DNA from 2 places in the Affinundibacterium danionis genome. Region 2 is predicted to be linked to the other one. Evidence: predicted binding sites of a transcription regulator. Region 2 holds the regulator's gene; the other holds the start of a gene.
The links. Region 2 encodes HrcA, which represses chaperone genes, less so after heat shock. Its sites were predicted from a motif close to TTAGCACTCNNNNNNNNNGAGTGCTAA; they were not measured.

Region 1: the regulator HrcA is predicted to act here: its motif matches at 6,703-6,729, upstream of rpoH (RNA polymerase sigma factor RpoH).

What each region holds. Positions count from the first base shown of each region.
Region 1 covers NZ_JBHLXJ010000009.1:24,866-39,709, reverse strand. The annotation lists gene ychF (redox-regulated ATPase YchF) at 1-353, shown strand, start outside; gene ACFFJH_RS08480 (GGDEF domain-containing protein) at 646-1,779, shown strand; gene ACFFJH_RS08475 (YfhL family 4Fe-4S dicluster ferredoxin) at 1,848-2,108, opposite strand; gene coaD (pantetheine-phosphate adenylyltransferase) at 2,177-2,665, opposite strand; gene rsmD (16S rRNA (guanine(966)-N(2))-methyltransferase RsmD) at 2,773-3,456, opposite strand; gene ftsY (signal recognition particle-docking protein FtsY) at 3,659-4,798, shown strand; gene ACFFJH_RS08455 (cell division ATP-binding protein FtsE) at 4,876-5,625, shown strand; gene ACFFJH_RS08450 (cell division protein FtsX) at 5,654-6,571, shown strand; gene rpoH (RNA polymerase sigma factor RpoH) at 6,809-7,708, shown strand; gene ACFFJH_RS08440 (SCO family protein) at 7,837-8,478, opposite strand; gene cyoE (heme o synthase) at 8,480-9,364, opposite strand; gene ACFFJH_RS08430 (COX15/CtaA family protein) at 9,419-10,471, opposite strand; gene ACFFJH_RS08425 (SCO family protein) at 10,532-11,053, opposite strand; gene ACFFJH_RS08420 (SURF1 family protein) at 11,109-11,828, opposite strand; gene ACFFJH_RS08415 (twin transmembrane helix small protein) at 11,862-12,062, shown strand; gene ACFFJH_RS08410 (cytochrome c oxidase subunit 3) at 12,149-13,009, opposite strand; gene ACFFJH_RS08405 (DUF2970 domain-containing protein) at 13,079-13,294, opposite strand; gene ACFFJH_RS08400 (cytochrome c oxidase assembly protein) at 13,309-13,935, opposite strand; gene ACFFJH_RS08395 (cytochrome oxidase small assembly protein) at 13,954-14,058, opposite strand; gene ctaD (cytochrome c oxidase subunit I) at 14,123-14,844, opposite strand, start outside.
Region 2 covers NZ_JBHLXJ010000005.1:29,892-44,735, reverse strand. The annotation lists gene holA (DNA polymerase III subunit delta) at 1-462, opposite strand, end outside; gene ACFFJH_RS05370 (LPS-assembly lipoprotein LptE) at 486-1,004, opposite strand; gene leuS (leucine--tRNA ligase) at 1,260-3,941, opposite strand; gene ACFFJH_RS05360 (ExbD/TolR family protein) at 4,061-4,546, opposite strand; gene ACFFJH_RS05355 (MotA/TolQ/ExbB proton channel family protein) at 4,563-5,222, opposite strand; gene dapB (4-hydroxy-tetrahydrodipicolinate reductase) at 5,263-6,069, opposite strand; gene ACFFJH_RS05345 (outer membrane protein assembly factor BamE) at 6,082-6,609, opposite strand; gene fur (ferric iron uptake transcriptional regulator) at 6,734-7,162, shown strand; gene ACFFJH_RS05335 (response regulator) at 7,239-7,646, opposite strand; gene hrcA (heat-inducible transcriptional repressor HrcA) at 7,767-8,807, opposite strand; gene ACFFJH_RS05325 (HAD family hydrolase) at 8,876-9,562, opposite strand; gene ACFFJH_RS05320 (FAD-dependent oxidoreductase) at 9,586-10,854, opposite strand; gene ACFFJH_RS05315 (GNAT family N-acetyltransferase) at 11,297-11,506, shown strand; gene ACFFJH_RS05310 (NAD kinase) at 11,714-12,607, shown strand; gene recN (DNA repair protein RecN) at 12,770-14,416, shown strand; gene hemH (ferrochelatase) at 14,479-14,844, shown strand, end outside.

The DNA of each region.
Region 1 (14,844 bases), on a different contig from region 2:
TAGATGATGCCGACAAAACCGAATTCTTGGCAGATATGGGCATGGAAGAACCAGGCCTAGATCGCCTAATTCGTGCCGCATTTAAACTCTTAGGCTTGCAAACTTACTTCACCGCCGGCGTCAAAGAAGTGCGCGCATGGACCATACATATCGGTGATACAGCACCGCAAGCGGCGGGTGTGATTCATACTGATTTTGAACGCGGCTTCATCCGCGCCCAAACCATTGCTTTCGACGACTACATCGCCCACAAAGGTGAAGCAGGTGCAAAAGAAGCGGGCAAGATGCGTGCTGAAGGTAAGGAATACGTGGTGAAAGATGGCGACGTTTTGAACTTCTTGTTTAACGTCTAAACCGTCCAATAAGCAATCCAATAAAATCCCGGATGATGGTTGTCATCCGGGATTTTTTTTGCGTGCTTACACGTGCTTACATAAGATAATCCATTCGAGTAAAAGCAGACAAAAACAAATCTCCGCGACCCACGCTAGAAGAGACAGTGTGAGTTGACATTGGCATTTTTATCGGCATTGATGAGTAACTGATTGGTGATTATTGACAATTGTTGCTAATAGCTGGCTGTGATACAGTGATGACATTGTTGCAAAAAAGCTTTTATTCAAACCACAGCTCGCGAGAGATTTCATGGATAAGTCATTTACCGTCACGACCAGTCAACATGGGGATGCTGTGCAACAAGAGCTCGATGCAGTACGGGCACAATTAAATGATTTGCTGATGGAAGCACGTCACAATCAGGAAATCTTATCCCGCCACCAAACACTGGATATTCAACTCATAGGTTCACAAAGTTTTCGCGAACTGATTCAACACATTTTTGTGACGCTGGCAGAAATTTGTGAACTCGATCAAGTGACGCTTTCTTTAATCAACTCTCAGCATAATTTGCAAGAGATGCTGGCTGATCTCAAGATCGACAATACCGAGTTTCCTTTCCTGCTATTTGTCCAAAACGAAACTGATTTGCGGCAATATGGAAAGCCTTTGAAAAAACCCGTACTAGGTCGATATCAAGCCTCACAGCACGCGAAATTTTTTGCACCTTGTTTCGAACAAGCTTCCAGCGTCGCCATCATCCCATTAATACGCCAAAGCAAACTATTAGGCAGTTTAAATTTAGGTAGCAACAAGCCGGAACGCTTCATTAGTGATATGGGGACTGATTTTATCGAGCGACTTGGCTCTATCATCGCCATCTGTCTTGAGAACGTGATCAATAGCGAACGACTGACGCAAATCGGACTCACCGATGCCTTAACCAATGTCAGCAATCGGCGCCATGTAGAGCAACGTATGCTGGAAGAAATTGCGCGTGCGCGCCGCCAGCATTACGGCATTTCATGCATGTATCTGGACATTGATCACTTCAAAAAAATCAATGATGTACACGGCCATCACGGTGGCGATGAAGTTTTAAAAGAAACGGCGAAACGTATCAAAGCAGAACTTCGTCTAAGTGATACTTTGGGTCGATTTGGCGGTGAAGAATTTATCGTCTTACTGGTGAATGCCCATCACACTGATGCCAAACACGTAGCAGAACGCATACGTAAAAGTGTCGCCGATAAAACCTTTATGTTGAGTATGACGGGCTTGTGCGATGTCACTTTATCGATAGGCATAGCGACACTATCGGATGATCATAATCTGGGGGAAATTGAGAACGCAGCACAGACATTATTGCTACGCGCTGATCGAGCTTTGTATGAAGCGAAAGAACAAGGACGAAATCGCGTTTGCGAATCACTGGAAGATTAATTTGTATTAATTCTTGCCAGTGATAGTCACAAGTTCAAGTCCCAACTTCGAGTTTTAAGTTTGAAATTTTAAGATTTTTTAGCAGCAGCTTGCAGCGCTTCATATTTCGCCATCAATTGCTCTTTGCTCTCGCGCCACGCTGGATTGAACGGAATGCAGCTAACTGGGCAGACTTGCTGGCATTGCGGCTCATCGTAATGGCCTACACATTCCGTGCATTTATTGGGATCAATCTCGTAAATCTCCGGCCCCATATAAATCGCTTCATTAGGACACTCAGGTTCACATACATCGCAATTGATGCAATCATCGGTAATTAATAGAGCCATATTTAATCTTTGCCACTTAGTCTTTGTTGCTTAATTTTTCGTGCTTAATTTCTGCTACTTAGTTTTTGCTATTTATTTTGCTCAGTGATTTTCTTCTTCAACCATGCATCGACAGAAGGAAACACAAATTTTGAAACATCACCACCAAATTGGGCAATCTCACGCACGATGGTGCCGGAAATAAATTGATATTGATCAGATGGCGTTAAGAACATGGTTTCAACATCGGGCAATAAATAACGATTCATGCCTGCCATCTGGAATTCATATTCAAAATCAGAAACTGCACGCAAGCCACGCACGATGACCCGCGCATCGTTCTTACGGACAAAGTCTTTGAGCAAACCCGAAAAGCTCTCGACTCGAACGTTAGGATAATGTCCAAGAACTTCATTAGCGATGCTTAAGCGTTCTTCGAGCGAGAAAAAAGGCTTTTTATTTTTGCTGTCGGCAACACCGACGATCAATGTATCAAACAAGCCCGAAGCACGACGTACCAAGTCTTCATGGCCGCGCGTGAGCGGATCAAAGGTGCCTGGATAAACAGCTGTAACCATTTCTTTTCCTTGGTGTGTAGTGTGCGATTGTTTATCAGGTTCTTATCAACAGTTGCAAGCTGTAGAAAGACTTGATATTTAATTTTAGATGCGCATTATCCCAGATTTTAATCGGCTTCACCGGACTGGGTGTTGCGTTGCAACAAATGAAAGTACACGCTGCCCGCTTTATCTTGTCGCACGATTTGCCAACCCGCGCACCAATCTGGCAAAGAAACATCTTGTTGCGAGCTTAAAGCTTGTTCCGACTCGACATATAAAACGCCTTCTGGCGCTAACAAATCTCGACAAAATGGCAGAATTTTTTCTAAAAAACCCAAATTGAATGGCGGATCAAGGAATATCAAGTCGAATTTCTCACCACGAGAAATGAGATGCTTCACCAAAAGTAAAGCATCGCCTCGCTGCAAACTAATCTGTTCTGCTTTTAACTTAGCCTTAGTTTGTTCCAATTGTTTGAAAGCGGGCGTAAACGCTTCAAACATGAGGACTTTAGCCACACCACGACTGGCGGCTTCAAAACCCAAGGCACCACTACCCGCAAACATATCCAGACAAGTAACTTGCGGCCACCGACTATGGAACAAATGGTTGAGCCAATTAAACACCGTCTCACGCACTCGATCAGGCGTAGGGCGCAAACCATCGGCGCTGATGACCGTCAAAGGGGTGCGCTTCCAATCGCCGCCAATAATTCGGATTTGGTGACTAGCTTGGCTATGATTAGCCCGCTTGGATGGTGGGTGCTTTGCAGGCGAACTTTGATTAGTGTGATTCTTGTTGTGATTCATAGCGGCGGCAGAAAATCGTCGGTGTGCTCTGTTAGAATGGCAGCATTCTAAAGGTTTTTCGTAGCAGGTCTGTCGTTCTCTGATCTTCAAGGTCAATTTTCCTGATTTGACGTAAATATTTGACAAGTCAAATGCAATTGAAGTGAGATGCGACTGCCACGAACCCTCTCAACACTTACTATTTTTGAGCCAACACCGATCCATGTTTAGCTTTTTCAGAAAAAAAACACCCGAGCCAGTCTCCACCAATAGCAGCGCTGATACCAGTACCGATGCCAACGCTGAAGTCAGCAAGAGCGCCCAAGTGGTCAAGGATGCGGGGAGCGGACTAACAGCTTCCGACGCGACACCCAATAACCCAACGACCGCAGCAGTTGATGCGTCACCTCAAGTCACCGCAGCGCAAGAAGTAAAACCCGAGGTAGTCCCTGAAACGGCACCTGCCAAGCTGTCTTGGATAGCCCGCTTAAAGCAAGGCTTGGCAAAAACCTCGTCGAATTTAACGACTTTGTTCGTTGGTGCCAAAATCGATGAGGATTTGTATGAGGAATTAGAAGCCGCTCTATTAACTTCTGATGCCGGCGTCGAAGCCACCGTGCATTTATTGGATCATCTCAAGCGCAAAGTCAAAGAAGAAAAATTAACTGAAGCCGAACAAGTCAAAACGGCGCTCAAAAGCTTATTACTCGACTTGTTAACGCCTTTACAAAAACCATTTGAACTAGGTCGTCATCAACCACTAGTCATGATGATTGCTGGCGTCAATGGCGCAGGCAAAACTACGACTATCGGCAAACTGGCTAAACATATGCAAGTACATAATCAGTCGGTGGTTTTAGCGGCTGGCGATACTTTCCGTGCTGCAGCCCGCGAGCAATTGATGGTTTGGGGCGAACGTAACAACATTACCGTCATCGCGCAGGAATCTGGTGATCCGGCGGCAGTCGCCTTTGACGCCGTCGCTTCCGCTAAAGCACGTGGTACCAATGTGGTCATGGTGGATACCGCAGGACGCTTACCAACTCAATTGCATTTGATGGAAGAACTCAAGAAAATCAAACGCGTTATTGGCAAAGGCATGGACGGTGCACCGCAAGAAGTCTTGCTGGTCATAGACGGCAATACCGGACAAAATGCCTTGGCACAAGTCAAAGCTTTTGACGATGCATTGCAATTGACTGGTTTGATCATCACTAAATTAGACGGCACCGCCAAAGGTGGCGTCTTGGCGGCGATTGCTAAAACTCGTCCGATTCCTGTGTATTTCATCGGTGTTGGCGAGCAAATTGAAGATTTACAAGCTTTTAATGCGCAAGAATTTGTAGATGCTTTACTCAATTGAGTAGTAACTAAGCAGCAACTAAGCATTAGCCCAGTAATAACTGAGTGATGACAGTGTCAAAAGAGAGATAAATCGCAATGATTGAATTTCAACATGTATCGAAAGCCTATACCAACGACATTTACGCCTTACGCGATGTCTCGTTTTCTATTGGTGACGGTGAGTTGGTTTTTTTAGCCGGACCTTCGGGCGCGGGCAAATCTACCGTACTCAAAATGATCGCGGGTCTGGAAAAACCAAGTAGCGGCATGGTCATGATGAATGGTCAAAGCATCAGCAAATTGAAAAGTGGCAGCCTGCCCTACCTGCGGCGCAAACTGGGGCTGATTTTGCAAGGACAAGGTCTGTTACTAGATCGCAGCGTATTAGCCAATGTGATGTTACCCATGATCGTAGTGGGCGAATCGATGGCGGATGCGGAAACCCGAGCCTACGCAGCATTAGAGCGTTTAAATATACAAGACAAAGCGGATGCTTCGCCGCTCTCGTTATCTGGTGGCGAGCAACAGCGTGTTGCCATCGCACGTGCCATTGTCAATCGCCCACAGATCATCCTAGCCGACGAACCAACCGCCTTTTTAGACCGGGAAAACGCAGTGATCGTCATCAATGCATTAAAGGCCTTTCAGCGCTCGGGCGTGACTTGCATTATCTCCAGTCACGATGAGCAATTTTTAGAGCAAGCAAATCGGGTTATTTATTTAAGCAAAGGCGAAGTCACTGATTCTTGGACTTCTGCGGTAATTCCATCGGTTTCAACTGAGGCTGCCGAGGCTGCTGTAGCGCTAAGCGGTGCCACTCCCCTCACCTCAATGGCACATGCTTAAAAAAGATTCGTAAGGATAAAATCTCATTATGACTAACTGGTTTCGTCAACATGCCTACGCCCTGCGTGCAGCGCTCACTCACTTGCGCGCAGCACCAGGTAATTTTCTGTTTAATGTACTGGTCGTCGCCATTGCGCTCGCGTTGCCTATCGCGGGTTTGACCGTCTTAGAAAATATACGTCCCGTAGCCTCCCAACTTTCCATCGAGCCCGAGATCAGTGTATTTTTAAAACCCGAATTAGCCACTACCGATGCCGCAGCGATGGCGGCACCGATCAGGAATGTACTAAAAGACCTCAAAGTCAGCGCCAAAGTAAAATTTGTCCCAAAAGATAAAGCCTTAGCCGCCATGGAAGGTACCAATAGCCTCGCGGAAGTGTTGGCAACTTTGGGAGGCAATCCACTACCCGATGCTTATGTACTGTCTCTTGCCAATGCGGATAGCAATAAAGCCGAGCAACTCACAGCCAGTTTGCGCGGCTTAGATAATGTCGATGTTGTCCAAGTTGACTCTGAGTGGGTCAAACGTCTAGCAGCTTTATTACAAGTATTGCAGATGGCATTATTATTCCTCGCAGGGACGTTAGCCGTTGTGGTGATCGTGGTGGTGTTTAACGCTACCCGCTTGCAAGTGATCTCACATCAAGCAGAGATCAGTGTCAGCCGCATGTTAGGCGCGACTAATAGCTTTATTCATAAACCCTATTACTACACAGGTGCAATGCTTGGCATACTAGCGGGTGGCATGGCATTGGGTTTGGTCGCCTTATCTTTACATCCACTCAACCAAGCTATCGCTGAATTTGCAAAATTATATGCATCCGAATTTCATCTTAGTCCACTAGGGCTACTACCAAGCCTAGGTTTAATCCTTATGAGTAAGATTTTGGGTCTGTGCGGCGCTTATTTATCGGTCAGACGTCAATTGTCGAAAATTCCTCATTGATATCAGATACTTAGCTTCTTAAACCACATGATCATTAGCGCTTTTCGATAATCAAAAAGCATCTCAAATAATCGGTAAAAAATTAAATTTTTTACACATCCCTCTTGAAATTCGACTAAATAAACAGATAATTAGCACTCATCCCGATTGAGTGCTAATATTAGAACTTGAAAGTGCCTGAAAATAATTTTTGGCACCGCTTTACGGAATTAATCTGATTTGATATCAGGAGGAAACATGACACAAACATCAGCACAAGGCATTTTGCATTCTTCGGACAGCACCGCTTTAGCACTGGGTTTCACTGGCACGCTGGGCAATATTGATGCCTATATCTCTGCCGTCAATCGTTTGCCTATGTTGTCGCACGAAGAAGAAATTAACCTCGCGACAAAATTAAAATTACATAATGACCTCAATGCCGCGCAACAATTAGTTATGTCGCACTTGCGTCTGGTAGTCTCCATCGCTCGTGGCTACTTAGGTTATGGCTTACCACATGCTGATTTGATTCAAGAAGGTAATATTGGCTTAATGAAAGCCGTCAAACGCTTCGACCCTGATCAAGGAGTCCGCTTGGTGTCCTACGCCATGCATTGGATCAAAGCGGAGATGCATGAATACATCTTGAAAAACTGGCGCTTAGTGAAAGTCGCGACAACGAAAGCACAACGTAAGTTATTCTTTAATCTGCGTTCAAACAAAGAAGGTCTGGATTCCATGACACCTTCACAAATTGATAGCCTGGCTAGCAAGCTCGACGTTAAGCGCGAAGACGTAATTGAAATGGAAATGCGCTTATCTGGTCGTGATGTCGCTTTGGATGGCTCTAGCGATGACGAAGATGAGAAATTCGCACCTATCGCTTACTTAAAAACGGAAGCGGAAGAGCCGACTCAAGTTATCGAAGCACAGCAATATGATCGCTTACAAAGTGAAGGCTTAGAGTCCGCATTAGCGAAACTTGACCCACGCTCACGCCATATTATCGAATCACGCTGGTTACAAAATGATGATGGCTCTGGCGCGACTTTACATGATCTGGCGGATGAATATGGCGTTTCAGCAGAACGCATACGTCAAATCGAAAGCGCTGCTTTGAAAAAAATGAAAAGCTCTTTAAGTAGCTATGCTTAAGATTTAAGATTTACAACTATTGTCAAAGTTAGTAAGCATTAAAAAAGGCACTCAATGTAGATTGGGTGCCTTTTTCTTTTACTTTATCCTTCGCTACTTCTTTGTTCCGAGTATTTTGAACCGGATACTTATTTCAGCAAAATCTTTAAATCATGCACAATGGCTTCTGGCTTTTGTCCATATTGAACGTAGAGACGAATGCGGCCTTCTGGGTCAAATACATAGCTCGCTGCAGTGTGATCCATGGAGTAGTTTTCCGGTGTTGTTCCTGCGCTCTTTTGATAAAACACCTTAAACTCCTTAGCCACTTTAGCGGTCGCCGCTGCATCTCCATATAAACCTAAAAAGCGCTTATCAAAATTAGGAACATAAGCAGCTAATAAAGCTTGCGTATCGCGCTCAGGATCGACGGTGACAAAGAGCACTTGTACTCTATCAGCCAAAGGCCCCAACTGCGTCATAACCTTGGCCATTTCAAACATCGTGGTCGGACAAACATCTGGACATTGGGTGTAACCAAAGAACAAAACGACCGCTTTGCCTTTGAAGTCTTGCAGCGTGCGAGTTTTACCATTCTGGTCGGTCAAGGTAAATTCTTTACCGTATGGCAAACCCGTTAAATCGGTATTGATAAATTTTTCTGCGGTTTCAGTCTTATTGCATGCGGCTAGGCTAAATGCCGCCACCAAAGACAGAATTAATAATCCGCGACGACTCAAAGATGAGGACAAAGGTGAGCGCAAACGTGAAGCTAAAGAAGAAGTTTTCATATCACAGCTTTATGTAGTGATCGACTAAGAGCGCAACGAACAACAAAGATAAATAGACGATAGAAAAGGTAAAAGTTTTACGCGCCAACACATCGTCATAGTGGCGATAAATACGCCACGCATACCATAAGAAACCCAAGCCTAAAAGAACCGCGCTGACCAAATAAATTAGGCCGCTCATCTTGACAGCGTAAGGTAACAAGGTAGTTGCGAATAAAACGATGGTATAGAGCCAAATATGAAAACGAGTGAATTCCAAACCATGAGTGATAGGAAGCATAGGCAAACCCGACTTTGCATAATCATCACGACGATACATAGCTAAGGCCCAAAAATGGGGCGGGGTCCAGACAAAAATAATCAACACCAGCAACCATGCCTGCATAGGCACTTCATTGGCCACCGCAGCCCAACCAAGTGCTGGTGGCATAGCACCGGACAAGCCACCAATCACGATATTCTGCGGCGTTGCAGGCTTCAAAATTATCGTATAAATCACGGCATAGCCAACAAAGGTCACGAAAGTTAGCCACATTGTTAAAGGATTTACGAGCGCATAGAGCACCCACATACCGGCACCACCTATCAACGCCGAAAAAATCAAAATCTGCTGGGTGCTCAATTCGCCTTGTGCGCTAGGACGACGTGCTGTGCGCGCCATACGTGCATCAATTTCCCGCTCTACCAAACAGTTGACAGCAAAAGCAGCTCCCGCGAGTAGCCAAATACCTATCGTTGCGGCGACGAGTATTTTCCAATCTGGCAAAGTGGGCGTTGCCAAAAACATGCCAATCACCGCACAAAACACAGCGAGCTGCGTCACCCTAGGCTTCGTCAGAGCGAGGTATTGAAAAAAACGATTACTCAAAGTGCTGGGTTTAGTCATGTAAATGTGGTGCTTTTGGGGAAATGGCAATTAGGAATTCAAATCATGCCTAGCTTAAGTGCTGGCGCGAGCTCGATAGTTTAACATGCTCAGCAACAGCACAAGTAAGGCAGCACCCGCATTATGCAAAACAGCAATCGCTAAGGGCCAAGAAAAATAGACCGTCGCGACACCGCTTAAGAATTGCATTAAAAGTACCGCAATAATCGCATTACTATTCGCCCTCAAAACCTCATGCTTTCGACATAGAAATGCTGTCAAGCCTAAACTCAGGAAAACGATCCAAGCGAAACTACGATGTACCCATTGTATGGTGACTAAGGCCGAGTGCGGCAAGTAATCACCACTGGCGGTTTTACCCAATTCTCGCCACAAAACATAGGCGTGCTCAAAATCCAAGTCAGGTATTACTTCACCATTGCAAGACGGATAATCATGACAGGCCAATGCCGCATAATTGGTGCTAACCCAGCCGCCTAAAGCAATTTGCGCCAACAGCACCAAGAACACAATTGGTAGCAATCGTCGTAGCCATGCTTGAACCGACACCACCAAAGGTGGGGATTCTCGCATCCAAGCCCAAACCAACAGCGACAACAGAGTCAAGGCCAGCAATAAATGAATGGTCACAATAATCGGCTGCAACTTCATAGTGACCGTCCATTTGCCAAATGCACCTTGTATCAGCACTAAGACAAACAAGGTAGTCGCCAACCAAGGAGAATGACGCAAGCTAGAACGACGCCACCATGCAATGATCATCTGAGCGGTAATCAAGACGCCAACACAGGTCGCCAAATAGCGATGTATCATTTCTATCCAAGCCTTCATGACCGTTACCGGCCCGGTCGGCATCAAGGCTTCCGCAGCCTTAATCTCGTTATGCGCCTGAAAAGGATTTGCTTGACCGTAGCAACCCGGCCAATCAGGGCAACCCAAGCCAGAATCAGTCAAGCGTGTAAACGCGCCAAATATAATCAAATCAAAGGTAAGAAACAAAGTCACCGCAATTAACTTGCGGTATTTATTACTGTCCTTGGAAGCCCAAACAATCGCCAAGGGAAATAAGGCGATCAATAGTCCATAAATAGCGATTTGGATAAACATAAAAAGTCCAGATAAGCGCAACTAACGCAGCGCAAACAGATAAAAAAGAGAACTAGTCAATTAACCGATGGCTGAGGCCTTGAGCAATTTCCCAATATCTTTTTTAACTTTATTCGGATCAGCATCCTTAGGGAAACGCATCATCAAATTACCCAATGGATCGATCACATAGATATGATCTTGAATCTGCGTGCCAGTCTCAGTAGGCAACCATTTCTCTAATGCCGCGCGATCAGTACGCAATAAGTGGGTACCTGCAATACCCGCTTTTATTTGGGCATCAAGCGCTTGAGTATCGGTAATTAACCAAACCCGCTCTATCCTATCCATCGCTTTACCTTGCGCGAGGCGTAATTGCCGCATTTCAAGCAATTTTCGCTGACAAGCTTCGGCGCAATTTCCCGTATCAATTTGCAACATCAGCCATTTGCCTTTTAATTCGCTTAAGGTGGCAGGCTTCGCTCCCTCCTCATTCGTCATCGTTAGCTCAGGCATAGGGTACTGACGTGGATCTATAATGGTTCCATAGTTATTTTTTGCCTGAGGCTTAATCACATAGTAAGTAAAATACGATGCGATCATAGGTGCAGCGCATACGGCGAGCACAGCGAATAATTTCCAACGACCTGCGATTTTTCTATTGTCTACGTTTTCCACGACGAATTCCTGTCACTACAAAAAAGATGGCGGCCATTAAGGCTAATCCATACCATTGAAATGCATATGCTCTATGCTTATCAGAACCAGCAGAAGGCTTAGGCCAGTCACGGACTAGTCCATCGTTAGCATCTGAAGTTTGCTCAAGCACTCTATCTATCATTTTTAAACCACTTTGCTTGCGCAAATCATCCAAAGACAAACCTTGCACAATCGCACCAGCCTTCAATGCCTCGTTTTGCCCAAGCTGCATGGTGCGATCTAAATGATCACGAACAAGTCCTTCAAGTTCTATTATTCCTTGCTCAGTGACAAGCTCCGGCATTTTAGTGCGTTCTACCGGATTACGCTGAAACCAACCGCGCGCCACCAAAATGCTTACGTCGCTATCTTCCAACTTGAATGGCATCAAGACATAAAAACCGACTGTGCCATGTAAGGGACGATTATCCAAATACAGAGGCCAATTGCTGACAAACTGGCCTCGCAATTTAAGTCGTTGAAATACTTTCAAGTCCGTCGCTAACATGTCCTTAGTGAAGTTCAGTGCTGGCTTTTGCATTTGCTCTTGCATGAGCTGCGCCAAAATTTCCTTCTCTTCCGCGCGCCTGGTTTGCCAATTTCCCAAAGAAATACCCAAGGCGCACAACAAAGCGGTCACAACAAAAGGCAAGATACGGATCAAAATAGACTTAAGCATTACAATAAGGCTTTTGCAGAAAAAGTGAGTCACATGAAAATCTTGGTCGCCATCGCCTTCTTACTGATACTGTTCAGTCTGGGCTCAGCTTTAATCTACTTAATGAAAGATAAAGGTAAGAGCAACCGTACAGTGAAAGCTCTGGCTTTTCGTGTCGGCTTCTCAGTTAGTTTGTTTATCTTAATTCTGATCGCGCATCACTTTGGCTTAATACAGCCGACTGGCATTCACTAATATTCATTAGCATTCATTAATACCGTATCTCTGTATGAACAAAAAGCCGCACTTAGTGCGGCTTTTTGTTTAATTAAATCAATGCATTACAACCAGTACACAACAACATACAAGCCCAGCCATACTACGTCAACAAAGTGCCAATACCAAGCAGCGCCTTCAAACGCAAAATGATGATCTGGAGTGAAATGGCCTTTTAAGTGACGATATAAAACCACAGACAACATAATCGCACCCATAGTAACGTGGAAACCATGGAAACCTGTCAACATATAAAACGTAGAACCATAAATACCAGAAGTCAATTTCAGATTTAATTCACTATATGCATGCATGTATTCGTAAGCTTGGAAGCCCATGAAAACTGCGCCCAACAAGATCGTCGCAAACAACCAAAATGAAGTTTTCGCACGATGACCTTCACGTAAAGCATGGTGAGAAATAGTTAAAGTAACACCTGACGCCAACAACAACGCTGTATTGATCGTTGGAATAGGGAAAGGTCCCATGGTCTTAAATGTTTCCACAGTACCCGCTGGACCAACTCCACCCCAAACTGCAGCAAAATCAGGCCACAATACTTTATGATCCAAATCAGCTAACCACGGCATCGTGATGCTACGTGCATAAAACAAGGCACCGAAGAATGCGCCGAAGAACATCACTTCAGAGAAAATGAACCAGCTCATACTCCAACGGAAAGATGTATCAATCCGAGCGCTGTATTTGCCGCCTTCAGATTCTGCGATAGCATCACCGAACCATTTATACAAAACGACTAATGTCAGGAGAATACCTGCGAAATTCAGGTAAGCACCCCAAGTTGCGCCATTTACCCAAGCGGATGCGCCAAGCATAGTCAGCAGTAAAGTAATGCCACCTAATACTGGCCACTGTGAAGGACCTGGCACGAAATAGTGCGGTGCACTAGCGTTATGAGAACTCATTTCCATCTCCCGATACAATTTTTTAAACTCAATTATTAACTAATTTATTAACTAAAATTCACTAATTTTTTATTTCGCTACGACGTTTTTTACAATCACAATCAGGATCGTAATGAAGATCGCCGCACCTATCAAACCTGCAATAATGACATGAACTGGATTCAACTGTGCTGCATCCTTTTCATAGGCACTTCTCTTACGTATGCCCAAAAACGACCACAACACCGCCTTCATTGTTGCTAAAAATGAGGCTTTGCGTTTGCTTGCCTGTTTTAAGTCATCCATCTCTTGCCCGTATCTTATGATCCAGTTTTACCAGTCGTCGGCTGGAGGCCAACCTCAAAAAAAGTATAAGACAAAGTAATAGTCTTTACTTCTTTTGGCAATGCAGGATCAATAAAAAATGATACGGGCATTTGACGTGCTTCATTTGCTTCCAGAGTCTGCTGCTTAAAACAGAAACACTCCATCTTTTTGAAAAATGCTGCAGCTTGCTGCGGCGCATAGCTAGGAATCGCTTGCGCATCCATTTTATAAGATTGCTTATTCACAACCTCGTACACGACTTGCGCCATTTCACCAGGATGAACTTGCAAGCTCGACACAGTAGGGCGAAACCGCCATGGACCTTGTGTATTCGCATCAAATTCAACTGTTACCAAGCGACTCTTATCTACTTGCGAATTCACTACCGCATCAGCAGAAATATCTTTAGGCGTCAAAATATTGATGCCCGTAATTTCACAAATCTGCTTATAAATCGGAATCAAAGCATAGCCAAAACCAAACATCACAACGGCAATGACAACTAATTTCTTCAACATCAGGAAATTAAGTTTTTTATTCTCAACTTGAACTTCTGATATCTCTTGCCTATTTTCCTGCTTGTTCTCTTGCTTATTTTCTTGCTTTAGTTCATCCGACATGCCTAATCCGATTCAAGCTCAGCGAAACAAAGTCTGCTTAACAAAAATGCCAATAAAAAACACTAGCACAACCGAGGCTAAAATTAGTGCCGTGGTGAGATTACTTTTCTTTTGGTTTTTCATTTTTGTTTTTTATCTTCGTTCTTTATTTTTCGACCCCGATTTACATCGGGGTCAATCGCAACATTTATTTGACAACTGGCGGTTCTTCAAATGTATGGAATGGTGCTGGACTTGGTACTGTCCATTCCAAACCTTCGGCACCTTCCCATGGTTTTGCTTCTGCTGGCTTACCACCTTTGATCGATGGAATGACCACGAACAAGATGAAGTACACCTGCATCAAACCAAAACCGAAAGCACCAATTGAAGCAATCATATTAAAGTCAGCAAATTGTGCTGGGTAATCTGCATAACGACGTGGCATACCTGCTAAGCCCAAGAAGTGCATAGGGAAGAAGGTGATATTAAAGAAGATCAAAGACAACCAAAAATGGATCTTGCCGCGAGTTTCGTTGTACATGAAGCCTGTCCATTTTGGTCCCCAGTAGTAGAAACCTGCAAACAAGGCAAACAAAGAACCTGCTACCAATACATAGTGGAAGTGAGCGACAACATAGTAAGTATCTTGCAACTGGATATCAATTGGTGTTACCGCCAAAATCAAACCGGTGAAACCACCCATCGTGAATACGAAAATAAAACCAACGGCAAACAACATAGGCGTTTCGAAAGTCATCGAACCTTTCCACATTGTCGCGATCCAGTTAAACACTTTCACGCCAGTTGGGATAGAAATCAACATGGTTGCGTACATGAAGAACAACTGCGCCGTCACTGGCATACCCGTTGTAAACATGTGATGCGCCCACACGATGAAGGACAAAATCGCGATAGAAGCAGTTGCAT
Region 2 (14,844 bases):
CAATCGTTGTCCTATCCAATTTGGCAAGGCAACACGTTCAATTAAAGGGATGTCGATATAGACGGCAACCTGCTGCAACGTCGTCACCCAAGCTGCTTTTTGCGTTGCCCAATCGAGTTTGGGCAAGGTAATTAAAGTGATATTATCGGGCGATAGATCTCGCACATATTCTTGTAAAGCCGCACCGCCGTCTTTGCCAGGTTTGCCAGTCGGAATACGCAAATCAATCAGTTTTTTATCGCCAAATAAGGATTGTGATTGGTTTGCAGCGAGCAGTTCGCCCCACTTGAAATAGCGTTCCACCGTGAGAATTTCACGCTCTAAAAAACCTTGTGCTATCGAGACTTTACGAATTTTGTCAGCGGTCTCTTGAACTAGCAAATGCTCATCGCTAGAGATGACGTACATCGCCGCCAAACCTTTGGCGAGATGGGAATCAATAGCGTCGTAGCGTAATTGCATATTCTGTTTTAACCTTAGCCTGCTTAGTCTGCTTTAGCAGGTGCGTCCATCTTCACAACGGCGAGACGACGCATAATTTGCTGTACTAATTCTGATTGCATGTCGCGATACAACAAAGCTTCCTCTGCTTCTTTCGCGAGGACTTCATTTTCTTTAAAACTGAGATTGCGCTTCAAGCTAATCGTGGTCGGTTCTAATACTTCACGTCCGGCCTTATCACGCAAACGAAATTTTAAGTTATACAGTAAATTGAATTCACGCACACGACCTTGGCTATTCAGTGACAAGATCGTCTTATCACGCGACTCACCTAACACATCCAAAATCACATCCGCCGAAGTCGCTTGAGTAGTGACTTCCGTTTTGCCATTCGCACGTAGATTGCGTTTGAGTTCACCGCCTAGAGCGGAACTATCTGGCAAGCCGACGTAAATGCTTTGGAACGGAAACGCGACTGCGCCGCGTAACGCGAAGCCGCAAGCGCTAAGACCCATGATGAAAACAATATAACTAACAATTTTTAGAGAACGCTTTATGCTCATGAGGCTTTCACTCTACTTAACAACTTGGAATTTCAAACTCCCTTCTCCCGCAAGCGGGAGAAGGGTCGGGGATGAGGGTGGTTCAACTTCGAATAAAATTATTGAAAACAAATGACAGGGGCTTTCCAAATTCATTTGCCTTCTTACGACTCTTTCACTGCTGAACGCCCCTCACCCTAACCCTCTCCCGCTTGCGGGAGAGGGAACTAATCTACAGGACATCCACTTACTTTGCGTCTGCAATACTATGCAAACTCAAACAACAATATTCACCAACTTACCCGGCACAACAATAATCTTCTTCGGTGCACCTTCGATAAAACGCGCCGCACTTTCATTCGCTACAGCTGCCGCTTCTATCGTCGCTTTGTCAGCATCTTTCGCGACCTTGATACTACCGCGCAATTTGCCATTCACTTGCACCATCAATTCGATTTCATCTTGCACCAATGCCGCAGCATCGACTTGTGGCCACGGTGCATCGATGATGCTGCCGAGGTCTTTCGCATAGCCAAGCTCATTCCACAAAGCATGCGTAATATGCGGACAAACAGGATACAAAGCGCGCAACAAAATGCCAAAGGCTTCACGCATTGCGGCGGCTGAACCTTCTGCTTCTGATTTGAACGATTCAATTGTATTCAACAATTTCATCGCACCAGAAACCACCGTGTTGTACTGCAAACGATCATAATCGCCATCGATCTGTTTTAAGGTGCTGTGTACTTCAAAACGCAAAGCCTTGACATCTGCTGCGTAGTTCGCAGCAGGGGTTGCGCCAGCGGCAATCGTTGCAGAGAATTTCAACGCCGTCGCCCACAGACGACGGAGATAACGTGATGCGCCTTCCACACCGCTGCTGCTCCATGCGGCACTTTGATCTGGTGGGCCTGCGAACATGGTGAACAAACGCGCCGTATCTGCACCAAATTGACTGATAATATCTTTTGGCTCAACCACATTGTTTTTGGACTTGGACATTTTCTCAATGCCACCCATTTGCACAGGCTGTCCATCGCTCTTCAAACTAGCGGAAATTGGACGACCTTTGTCATCATGCTGCACTTCCACTTCGTTCGGGTAGAACCATACTTTTTTGCCGCTTGCATCTTCACGGTAGTAAGACTCATTCAACAACATACCTTGCGTGAACAAGTTCTTGAATGGTTCGTCAATTTCCACCAAGCCCATATCACGCATGGCTTTCGTCCAGAAACGCGCATACAACAAATGCAAGACCGCGTGTTCGACACCGCCGATGTACTGATCCATCGCCATCCAGTAATCGTTACGCTCATCGACCATCGTTGTCGCATCAGGGCAGGTATAACGCATGAAGTACCAACTGGAATCGACGAAGGTATCCATGGTGTCGGTTTCACGATGCGCAGGTTTGCCGCACTTCGGACATGGCACGTTCAAGAAAGCTGCATGCGTTTTTAATGGATTACCTGAACCATCTGGAATACATTCGGTCGGCAACACCACTGGCAAATCTTCGTAAGGCACTGGCACATCACCACAGTCATCGCAATGAATGATAGGAATCGGTGTACCCCAATAACGCTGACGAGAAATGCCCCAATCACGCAAACGCCATGTGGTTTTCTTCTCGCCTACGCCTTTCTCAGCTAGATCAGCAGCAACTGCATCGAATGCTTCCTTGAATGTAAGATCATTGTATTTTCCACTGTTAATTGTGGACAAAGAGAGATCATATTTATCACCATACCAGTCATGCCAAACATTCGAGTCAAATTCGACAGTTGCATCTTCGACCGATTGTCCTTCGCCTCTGTTTTTATCTTTAATTACAACGCTACGATAGACTGGTTTAATCTCAATTTTATACTTATTCGCGAACGCGAAATCACGTTCATCATGCGCAGGAACGCCCATCACAGCGCCATCGCCATAGCTCATCAAGACGTAGTTACCCACCCAGACTTCCACCTGCTCGCCAGTCAATGGATGCGTCACAAATAAACCTGTTGGCAAACCTTCTTTTTCTTTGGTCGCCATTTCCGCTTCTGTGGTGCCACCCGCTTTGCATTCTTCGATGAATGCCGCTAGCTTCGCATTATTCTTCGCAGCGACAGTAGCGATGGGATGCTCTGCGGCAACGGCACAGAAAGTCACACCCATGATGGTGTCAGGACGTGTGGTGAAAACGTACATCTTGCCGTCTTGTACCAAAGCGCCAGTTTCATCTTTAATTTCGTGGCTGAACGCGAAACGCACACCTTCGCTCTTGCCAATCCAGTTGCGTTGCATGGTGCGAACTTGATCAGGCCAGCCATCGAGTTGATCAATACTGGACAACAGCTCTTCAGCGTATTGCGTAATACCGAAGTAGTAACCTGGAATCTCACGCTTTTCAACAATCGCACCAGAACGCCAGCCGCGACCATCAATCACCTGCTCGTTCGCCAATACAGTCTGATCGATCGGGTCCCAATTCACCACTTGGGTTTTTTTGTAAGCAATGCCTTTTTCCAACATCTTCAAAAACAACCATTGGTTCCAACGGTAGTAATCTGGATCGCAGGTCGCGACTTCTCGTGACCAATCAAATGCCAAGCCCAATGGCTGCATTTGCGATTTCATGTCTTCGATATTGGCGTAAGTCCATTCTGCTGGCGATTTTTTGTAAGCAATCGCCGCATTTTCCGCTGGCAAACCGAACGCATCCCAACCCATAGGCATCAAGACGTTATAGCCCTTCATACGTAATTGGCGCGCCAGCATGTCGTTAATCGTGTAGTTACGTACGTGACCCATGTGTAGCTTGCCAGATGGATATGGCAGCATCGAGCAAGCGTAGTACTTCCCTTTGGGGAAACGCGGATCGTTCTCTACCGTTTTAAACGCGTTTGTTTGGGTCCAATGCTGTTGGGCGGCTAATTCGACTTCTGCTGGGCTATATTTTTCTTGCATGACAATTCGATTGAAGAAATAAGTAAAATTGGTAAAAAGTGAAGGCTACATTAACCTTAGATTATAAGGCTAAAGCGCGAAGACATGAGGGAATCCGCTTAGAAAAAGCGCGCTTTTACTTAGTTTTTCGCAGCTTTTGCAGTATTCTTCGGGGATGTTTTTGCGGGCTGAGTGTTCGATTTTGCTTCGGTTGCAAAACTTATTTTATTCAATCCATTATTCTGCGCTGCAGCCATTACTTTGGCGATTAATTCATAGCGGGTCGCTTTATCCGCACGCAATAAAATTTCTGGTGGAGTTTTTTGCTTAGCGACCAACGTCAAACGTTTTTCCACTTCATCTAATTGCAGTAACTCAGCATCCCAAAATAATCCACCTTGTGCATCAAAGGATAGCGTCACGGTTTCGACGCTTTGAGGAACCGCTTGTGCCTGGGCTGATGGCAATTCAAGCCGCACGGCGTGATTCAACAAGGGTGCCGCAATAATAAAAATCACGAGCAATACCAACATGACATCAACCATGGGCGTGACATTAATATCCGACATGGCCGTCATCGGCTTGCCTGAATTACCACCCAAACTTTTGAATTGACCGAATCCCATATTGACTTAGTCGTGCTCAACTGAGCTTAGTGAAATAAGCATGCAAATCAAAGGCAAAACCATCTAATTCAGCAAAGGTAATGCGATTGATACGATTGAAGGCGTTATAAGCAAGTACCGCAGGAATCGCCACCATCAAACCAAGCCCCGTCATCACCAAGGCCTCACCCACCGGCCCCGCCACCAAATCAATTTGAATCGCCGATGAGCCAGAGACTGCCGTCAACGCGTGATAAATACCCCAAACCGTACCCAATAAGCCAACGAAAGGTGCGGTCGCACCGATTGATGCCAATAAGGTTAAACCAGATTCTAAACGCACAGTAACGCTCGTGAGCTCTTCGCGCAAAACACGCGTCATAACGTCAGCCGCATCTGTATTGGCCATCATGGACCTAGCACGAACTTGAGGATCGGACGCAGCAAGGCCTTGCTTAGCTAAAGGTGTATAGATATTCTCGACGTCAGATACCGCTAAAGAGTTCACGGCGTCTTGCATAGTGGGTGCCTGCCAGAAGAAATGCAAGGCAGAAGTACCACGACGTATGCGCCAAAATGACCAAGCTTTAGAAAAAATCGTGAACCAACTGACGAGGGACATTAGAATCAAAAGCAAGGCAACCGCGCGTCCCAGCGTATCGAGTTGCATCAAGTATTGGGTGATAGTAATAGGCATGATAAGTTCTTCCAGCGTTTTTTTCTAAACGTCGCCAAACCTAGTTCAGCCCTAAGACATCATACATATCATACAAACCGACTGTCTTATCAGCGAGAAAACGTGCGGCACGCAAACTGCCATGGGCATAAGTGACGCGACTCGACGACTTGTGGGTAATTTCTACACGCTCACCGATACCTGCAAACAAGACTGTGTGATCGCCAACGATATCGCCGCCGCGTATGGTCGCGAAGCCTATCGACGATGGATCACGTTCACCGGTTACACCCTCGCGCGAAAATACGCCAACTTCTTTTAGATCACGACCCAGCGTGTCGGCAATTACTTCACCCATTTTGAGCGCAGTGCCAGATGGCGCATCAACCTTGTGGCGGTGATGCGCTTCCACAATTTCGATATCGTAGCCGTGAGAAAAGCTCTTGGCGGCCATTTCCAATAATTTCAAGGTAACGTTCACACCAACACTCATGTTAGGTGCAAAAACAATCGCCGTTTTTTTGGCGGCTTCTGCGATAGCGGCCTTACCTGCATCATCAAAACCAGTGGTGCCGATAATCATTTTGATACCGTGTTCGGCGCAATATTTAAGGTGCTCTAAAGTACCTTCTGGGCGGGTAAAGTCGATCAAAAATTCAGCATCTGCCAAGCCTTTAGCGAATTCTGATTCAATCAACACACCTGTCGTCTTACCCAAAGACAAACCCGCATCGGTGCCTAATAAAGCAGATTGCGGCGTATCCAAAGCACCAACCAAGCTCGCGTCATCAGCTGCTGCGATGGTTTCAATCAACATCTTACCCATGCGGCCGGAAGCTCCGGCCACAGCGATTTTCATTCCAAACATAATTAACTCGGCTTATTTTTTCTTAGGTGTTTCAGAAGTTGGCATAGTCTCAATACGAGACGCGATAGCAGAATTAGTGATATGCGCCAAATACTCTTTCTCGGTCGGCAAATTGCCGCCTTCAAAACGCTCTACGGTATTGGATTTGAAGAAAATCGCTAGACGACTAGAAATCACTTCGCCATTCGGTTTCAACATACGGAAAGGATAATCCCAACGGTCTTCGTGAAACATATCAGTCAACAGTGCCGTACCGAGCAAGAAACGCACTTGTTCGCGAGTCATGCCTTCTTTTAATTGAGACACCATTTCTTGCGAAACAAAGTTGCCTTGCTGTACAGAAATTCGATAAGGGGAGATGAAACCAAATAATTTATCGAAACCAGTTGGCTTTACAATTTGCGTACCTTTTGTAGCATTCGCATCCGCTTCTGCCACCACCGCCTTTTGGCTAGCACAGCCAGTGAGCAAGGCAAAAAGGGAGACTGCACCAAATACTGCTAACTTGCGCTGGGATTTCTTAAATACGTTCAATGGCATAAACTACCTCAAATTTTCAAGCAAGAATGTCGAACTGGTAAAACTTCAGATAAGATATCAGAAATTTCTACCTAGCCCTAAAACCCTATATCATAAAGCACTTAGCCTTCTTTTGACTGAAAACATGACAAATAACACGCCCGACCTGAAAGCCAGCGGACTGAAAGCCACTTTGCCACGTCTCAAAATCCTAGAAATCTTCCAAAACAGCTCAGTGCGCCACTTAACGGCCGAGGATGTTTACAAGATACTCTTGACTGAAAATATGGATGTAGGCTTGGCGACGGTCTATCGTGTATTGACCCAATTCGAACAAGCGGGCTTATTGCACCGCAATCATTTTGAGTCTGGCAAAGCGATTTTCGAATTAAATGAAGGTTCGCATCACGATCATTTAGTCTGCTTAGATTGCGGACGAGTCGAAGAATTTTTTGATGAACAGATTGAAAAGCGCCAGCATGCAGTAGCGGAAGAGCGGGGTTTTGCGATCGCGGAACACTCTCTAGCGCTCTATGGAAACTGCACAAAAATCAATTGTGAAAATAAAAAATAATAAGCTCTAAAACACACAACAAAAAAGCAAGCCAAATCAGCTTGCTTTTTTACTTTACAGGTCATGCACTGAAATTTTAAACCGCTTTGCCGCTGCGAGACGCTCGCACTTTCAAGGCAACGACTTGTACTGTATCAAGCACTTTTTTAGCATTAAATGGTTTAATAATGTAGCCACTGATGCCGCTCTTTACGACTTCAGTCACGGTTTCCTGATCTTTGTTTGCAGTCACCATTAGCACCTGCACATCTTGCATCACCATCCTGATACTCTTCAACGCCTCGATCCCACTGACCTTGGGCATCACGACATCTAACAGGATAATGTCAGGATGCAGGCGGGTTGCCATTTCCAATGCACCGTCACCATCCATCGCTTCACCCACCACGTTATAACCATCGTGACGCAAAATCACACGTAAAGTTTCGCGTGTCATATCGTTGTCATCAACAATCAATACTGAGATGTCTTTATTGTCTGCCATTTTAATTACGTCGATTAGTTTTTTTAAAATTTAAGTTTTGAAGAAATTGCTCTGATTTTATATCGAATCACAGTCGAACTGGCTTAGGTTCGGAGTTAAATTCAGACTTAGGCTTAAAGTTTAATGATTCAAAGCATTTGATAATAACTTAGCAGTGATATCAACTATAGGAATTACCCGCTCATAAGCCATACGAGTCGGACCAATCACCCCCAAAGTACCCACTACCCGTCCATTAACCTCATATGGCGCGGTTACCACACTCATCTCTTCCATCGGCACTAGTTGTGATTCACCACCAATAAAAATTCTGACCCCAGACGCATTGCCAGACACATCCAATAGCTGCATTAAACCACTCTTTTGTTCAAACAAATCGAACAGCCTGCGCAAAGAGCTCATATTGGACGACAAATCACTGACGTTTAATAAATTACGCTCTCCAGAGATCACCATATCATCTGCGTCATCCGCCATAGCTTGACTGCCTGCTTCCAACGCCGTTTGCATCAAACGATTCATATCGCCTTGCAAGGCACGCAGCTCATGATTAATGCTTAGACGGGCTTGATCAAAACTCTGTCCAGAAAAATGTTGATTTAAATAATTAGCAGCCTGTACCAATTGCGCTGGCGTGTAGTCCACATCGGTTAGCAAAAGTCGATTATGTACCTCATCATTAGGGGCGACGATAACTAATAAAATACGTTTTTCTGATAAACGCAGGAATTCAACTTGTTTAAAAATAGACTCCTGCTTGGCAGTCATAACGACACCGGCAAATTGCGTCAAGGAGGACAGCACTTGAGCCGCATTCGAAATAATTTTTTGTGGCGATCCAGTAATTCCAGTGATAATGGACGACTGCAATTTCGTACCTAGTGCGGTTTCTAATACGGACTCATCAATATCTTGTACCGTTAATAATTGATCGACAAAGATACGGTATCCGCGCGGGGTTGGAATACGTCCAGAAGACGTATGTGGACTTGCGACAAAACCCATGTCCTCAAGATCAGACATCACATTGCGTATGGTTGCGGGCGATAGCTCCAAGCCAGAAATCTTTGAAAGCTCACGTGAGCCTACCGGCTGGCCGTCGGCAATATAACGTTCTACCAGTGCTTTTAATAAAGTTTGAGCGCGATTATCGAGTTGCATAGGTTTATTTTAGGCTAACTAAGGCGAAAACACATCGTTTTTGCACGAATCCATCAGTCTTATTTAATTCATTTGAGCTCTCGCAACAACTCTTGTAAATCTTTTACAATTAAATCAGGCTTTACATTAAGCCCAGTATTTTCAAGTGTGATTCCACGTCGATTAAGCCAAGTTGCGGACATACCCACTTGCTGCGCCCCTTGCACATCCAAACGTAAATCATCACCAATATACATGAGCTCACCGGGACTAAGTTTCAAGTAGTCAATCACAGCAAGAAAAATTTTAGGGTCTGGTTTTGCACAACCAAATTGATGCGCCGCCACAGATACGGAAAAATACTGGCTCAATCCTATCGCGGTAATATCGGCAAAACCATTAGAAATAGAACCTAATATATAACGTTGTTTCAACGCATCGAGCGCTGGCATTACATCGTCAAAAAAATTTACCCGATTGCGCGCCTCGGAGAAAATTTGCATAGCTTCATCAGCCAAACTGCCATCCACTCCGTGCTCACTAAATACTTGCTGTAGCAAAGTATGCCGCAGCGCCCACAAATCATAGCTAAAACGTGGATTCGTGGGAATTAGTGCCTGTCTGCGCTCACGCAAGGCATCGATTGAATACTGCGCCACGACTGACGGCACCTGTGTTGACATCCATGCGTGTAGGCTTGCTTCAGCCTGACTTATTACAGGAGCTACAGGCCATAAAGTGTCATCCAGATCAAAGATCAGCGCTTTAATTTTCATTTGTTTTGTACTTTTTGATTGTTTTACAAATCTGCAATCGCGGCCTTTGTATCGAAAATACCTTGCTTGGCACCACAAAGCGTCAATAGATACTGTCGATACATCATAGGTAAATGCCGTCCAGCGACAGTTCCTATATCACGCAGCCACCCAAGCGGATAATGAGATTGATACAAGGGTGTCATGATGCGACTCGCCATCTGGTAATACGCTATATGCTTACGACGTCTTTGCGAGTAACTAGCAAACGCTGACGCTAAAGAGGATTTATCTGGTGCACCTTGAGTATTGTGATTGTATCGTTCTATCTTTTCTGGTTCACTCGGTGCCACGCATTGAGCAACACCCTGCGCAACGCAGTCCGCCAATACCATCGCATCAATCAAAGCCATATTCGCGCCCTGTCCCAACTGCGGACTCATCGCATGTGCAGCATCTCCCAGTACCACCACATTCTGCTGATGATATCTGGACAGACGAATGTCCGCATATTCGGCAATCGCAATCGCCGTCTCGGGTGCAAGCGCTAGCCATTCCGCGACTTCCGGCCAAATCGTACGGATACTAGCAATTAATTGCGGCATACCCGCTTCTCGAAAATCAGCAAATGAGGTTTTGGGCAAACTCCAAAAGAGAGAATAGCAAATCTTACCGCTGGCAGGATTAATCCCTGTCGGTAGCACTCCCAGCATATGGTTCGCACCGCGATAACGCTGCATCAAGGTATGAGGAAATGGCCAATCTGCGCTATCCAAAACCGCCCAAAAAGCGCCCCAAGGATAAGGTTGGTGCGTTTGTGAAATATCCAATTGATCGCGTAATGAGGAACGAGTGCCATTGGCTATGATCAGCCCGTCCGCTTGCACTGTACCCTGTTGATGTTCGATTTTTACACCATGTGAAGTTTGGCTAAATTCTTTAATTCCATTTCCCAAATGAATGGCGACGCCTAAGCTTTGCGCACATTGCCACAAGATCTGATGCAAATTGGCTCTATGTATGCCTAAACCATGCCAATCGGCTTGTCCGAACTGGTAATGCAGATCTAAGGTTTTCCAATTCCCGGTATAACCTTCCAAACTATGCACTACAGCGGCTTTTTCTCGAACCGCCTCCAGTAATCCCATTTTGTGCAACATCGCCTGCCCGCTAGGCTGCAATAGTAAACCTGCACCCACCGGCGTAGGATCAGGGACTTGCTCATAAACGCTAACCTGATGTCCTTGGCGCGTCAGCCAAATAGCAGAAGCCAAACCAGCAATACCCGCACCTGCAATCACAAATTGAGTCATAAAGTTAACTAAAGTGAAAAATGAATTATACGTAAATCTTAAATCACGCTGGAGCAAACCTGCGTGTCCTCAAGCAAGCAAATACCGATTTATAATGTTCAACCAATGATTTAAAGCACAGCATCACGTTCAACGTGTGCTCACTAAAAACCGCACTCAACAAAGCACAATCACCACAAGATAAACGACCATGCCAAGCACCGTACGACAAGCCAGTATCAGTGACATTGACCTCATTGCCCCCTTATTCGATGCCTATCGTATGTTTTATCAACAGCCCAGTGATCTGCCGCTAGCCAAAACTTTTCTTAGAGAGCGATTGGAAAAACAAGAGTCCATCCTCTTTTTTGCGATAAATGAAAACAAGCAGTGTTTAGGTTTCGTTCAGCTTTATCCTAGTTTCTCGTCCGTCTCAGCAAAACGACTATAGATATTAAACGACTTGTTTGTTACCGAAGCGAGCAGGCGCACTGGCGTAGCGCGTCTACTAATGAATAGAGCTCGTCAATTTGCCATCGACACTCACGCGAAGGGCCTGTTCCTAGAAACAGCCCATGACAATATCAAAGGGCAAGCTTTATACGAATCTTTGGGGTATAAGAAAAATTCTGAGTTCTACTACTTTTTGGACTTACAAGATGTCACGCGGTAGAAATGACGAATGTGACGTAGAAAGAATCGGCTTAGAAAAAGACATAACGAACTCAAACAACAGCGCCAAGCTTTGACGGAATTCTTAAAAAACACCGGCATCTACAACAAAGCAGACGCTTTAGCCTATGCTTTAGCAATACGGGCTTATTCAATTCGCAAAGAATAGTGTAATCTAAAGCCTTCTCGAAAACTCGGCAGCTTCTCTATGACAACGACCAGCAAAACCGTCGCCTTGATTGGTAAATACAATGCATTGGGCATGGGAGAGTCGTTAAATGAATTAGCGCATTTTTTGGCTGAAGCTGGACATTCAGTATTGTTTGACACAGATTCTGCCCAAAATTTAGCGCTCAACGAATTTCCTGCCATGTCGGTCGCTGATATCGGACGCAATGCGGATGTCGCCATCGTCTTGGGCGGTGATGGCACTATGTTAGGCATTGCGCGACAACTTGCACCATATGACGTTCCCTTAATTGGCATTAATCAAGGCCGACTCGGTTTTATTACCGATATTCCACGCGACCAAATGATACTCGCAGTCGCCCAAATTTTGGATGGTAAGCATGTAGAAGAACAACGCTGCATGTTAGAGGCAATCGTAGTGCGCGAGGGTGAGCAGATATTTAGCGGTGTCGCGTTCAATGACATCGTCCTCTCGCGCGGCGCAGGCTCCGGCATGATCGAATTACGGGTCGAAGTGGACGAACATTTTATGTACAACCAACGCTCTGATGGATTGATCGTTTCAACACCGACTGGCTCGACTGCGTATGCCTTATCGGCCGGTGGCCCCATTCTTCATCCTAGCCTAGGCGGTATCGCCATGGTGCCGATCGCACCGCATGCTTTGTCGAATCGCCCGATTGTGCTTCCAGAAACGAGCGTCATCAGCGTAGAAATCGTGGCGGGTCGTGATGCTAGCGTGAATTTTGATATGCAATCATTTGCTAACTTAAATCACAAAGATAAAATCATCATCAGCCGTTCCACGCACCACATTACTTTTCTACATCCAGAAGGCTGGAACTATTACCACACCTTACGTGAAAAATTACACTGGAATGAATACCCTTCCGTAGAAGGCGCGCTTAATTAATTCTTGCCCCCTTGACCCGCAAAGAGCTGTGAATTAATACAGTAGTTTTCAGCACTCGATTGAGCGCGCTAAGGTAAAATAAAAGCCTCTTGTTTGCATTGCACGCCGCCCTCATTATTAATTACTGATTATTCATTGTCCTCCACTTTTAAATTAGAACCTATGCTGCGCACGCTTGCTATTCGTGATTTTGTTATCGTCGATACGATAGAACTAGAATTCTCTGCTGGCTTTACCGTCTTCACGGGTGAGACTGGCGCGGGTAAATCGATATTGATTGATGCCCTAGCCTTAACTTTGGGTGGTCGTGGTGATGCCAGCATGGTCAGAGAAGGCGCGCAAAAAGCGGATATCTCGGCTGAATTCTCCTGCAATGCAGAAACCATGACTTGGCTGACCGACAAAGATTTTGCTAACGAAGATGGACAACTCATCATACGACGTGTGGTCGACAATGCAGGTCGCTCGAAAGCCTACATCAATGGTATTACCGCAAACGCCACACAACTACGCGAATTGGGTGAGTTCTTAGTCGACATCCACGGACAACATGCTCATCAGTCATTGTTAAAGAGTGAAGCGCAACGTCATCTGCTCGATATGCAAGGTGGTTTACAGGCAGATACTGCCGAAGTTGGCCGCCTGTACAAACATTGGCGCAATCTCGCAAAACAACGTGAAGAATTTGAACAAAACGCAAAAAACATTTTGCAAGAACGTCAGCGCCTGGAGTGGCAAGTCGGTGAGTTAGATAAGTTAAAGCTAAAAAAAGGCGAATGGGATGCAATCAATCAAGAGCATAGTCGCCTGGCCCACGCCGCCAGTTTATTAGAAGCTGCACAAGAAGCAGCGGATCTGATTTCAGAATCTGAACATCCATTACTGTCGCAAGTCTCCGGGCTATTGCAAAGAATCAGCAAACTCGAAGAATTTGATAGTAAATTGAAGCCAGTCATTGAATCACTGGATTCGGCGCGAATTAATTTGCAAGAATGTTCGTATGCATTAAATGACTATCTCGGACGCATAGAGCTTGATCCTGCTCGCTTACGGGAAGTCGAAGCGCGCGTGGAAAGCCTGCATAGCACTGCACGCCGCTTCCACGTTGAGCCAGATAATTTGATCGACGAGTTACAACTATTGAATACACAGCTACAACAATTATCCGGTGCCTCCGATATTGAGTCGCTAAAAAAACAAGAAGAGCAAGCGCAACAAAACTATTTAAAAGTAGCAAAAAAACTTAGCGTAAAACGTCAGCAAGTCGCGCACGATTTGGGCAATGCCGTCACCACAGCGATGCAAGACCTGAGCATGTCGGGCGGACGATTCGCGATTGAATTAAGCGCTTGCGAACCAAGCGCGACTGGGTTAGAGCAAATAGAATTTATGGTCGCGGGGCATGCAGGGGTTCAACTGCGCCCTCTCGCTAAGGTAGCGTCGGGTGGTGAATTAGCAAGGATATCTTTAGCAATTTCAGTCATCACTTCCTGCGCAACAGCGACACCGACCTTGATCTTCGATGAAGTCGATAGCGGTATCGGTGGCGCTGTGGCTGAAGTCGTAGGACGCCTACTAAAGCGCTTAGGACAAGATCGACAAGTCTTATGCGTTACGCATTTGCCGCAAGTGGCGAGTCAGGGTAACCAACATTTTGAAGTCAGCAAAACGCAAGACGCTGGCAAGACTTATTCCCAAATCGCAGCACTAGATAATAAACAACGTGTAGAAGAAATTGCTCGCATGTTAGGCGGCCTAGAGATCACCGCAACCACGCGCAAACACGCGAGAGAGCTGCTCGCTTTATAAAGCCGCAATGCTAGAGACAGTGCGCTCACCTAATAGAAATATAAAAGTAAGGAAAAACAAAAATGGCTTTCTTAAAAGAACCCGATTATTCGCATGGCAAATTATCCAAAACAGCGGTCGTTCTAATTAACCTGGGCACACCTGATGCGCCGACTACAAGTGCCGTTAGACGCTATCTAAAACAATTCTTATGGGATCAACGCGTCGTAGAAATTCCACGCGCCATCTGGTGGCTGATTTTAAATCTCATCATCTTGCCTTTTCGCTCAAAAAAATCTGCCGAAAAATATGCCTCGATTTGGACCAATGATGGATCGCCATTATTAGTCCATACCCGCAAACAAGCTTTGCTACTCCAAGGTTACTTGGGGGAACGCGGTCATGATATTCATGTGGCATTTGCTATGCGTTATGGCGCACCGTCGATT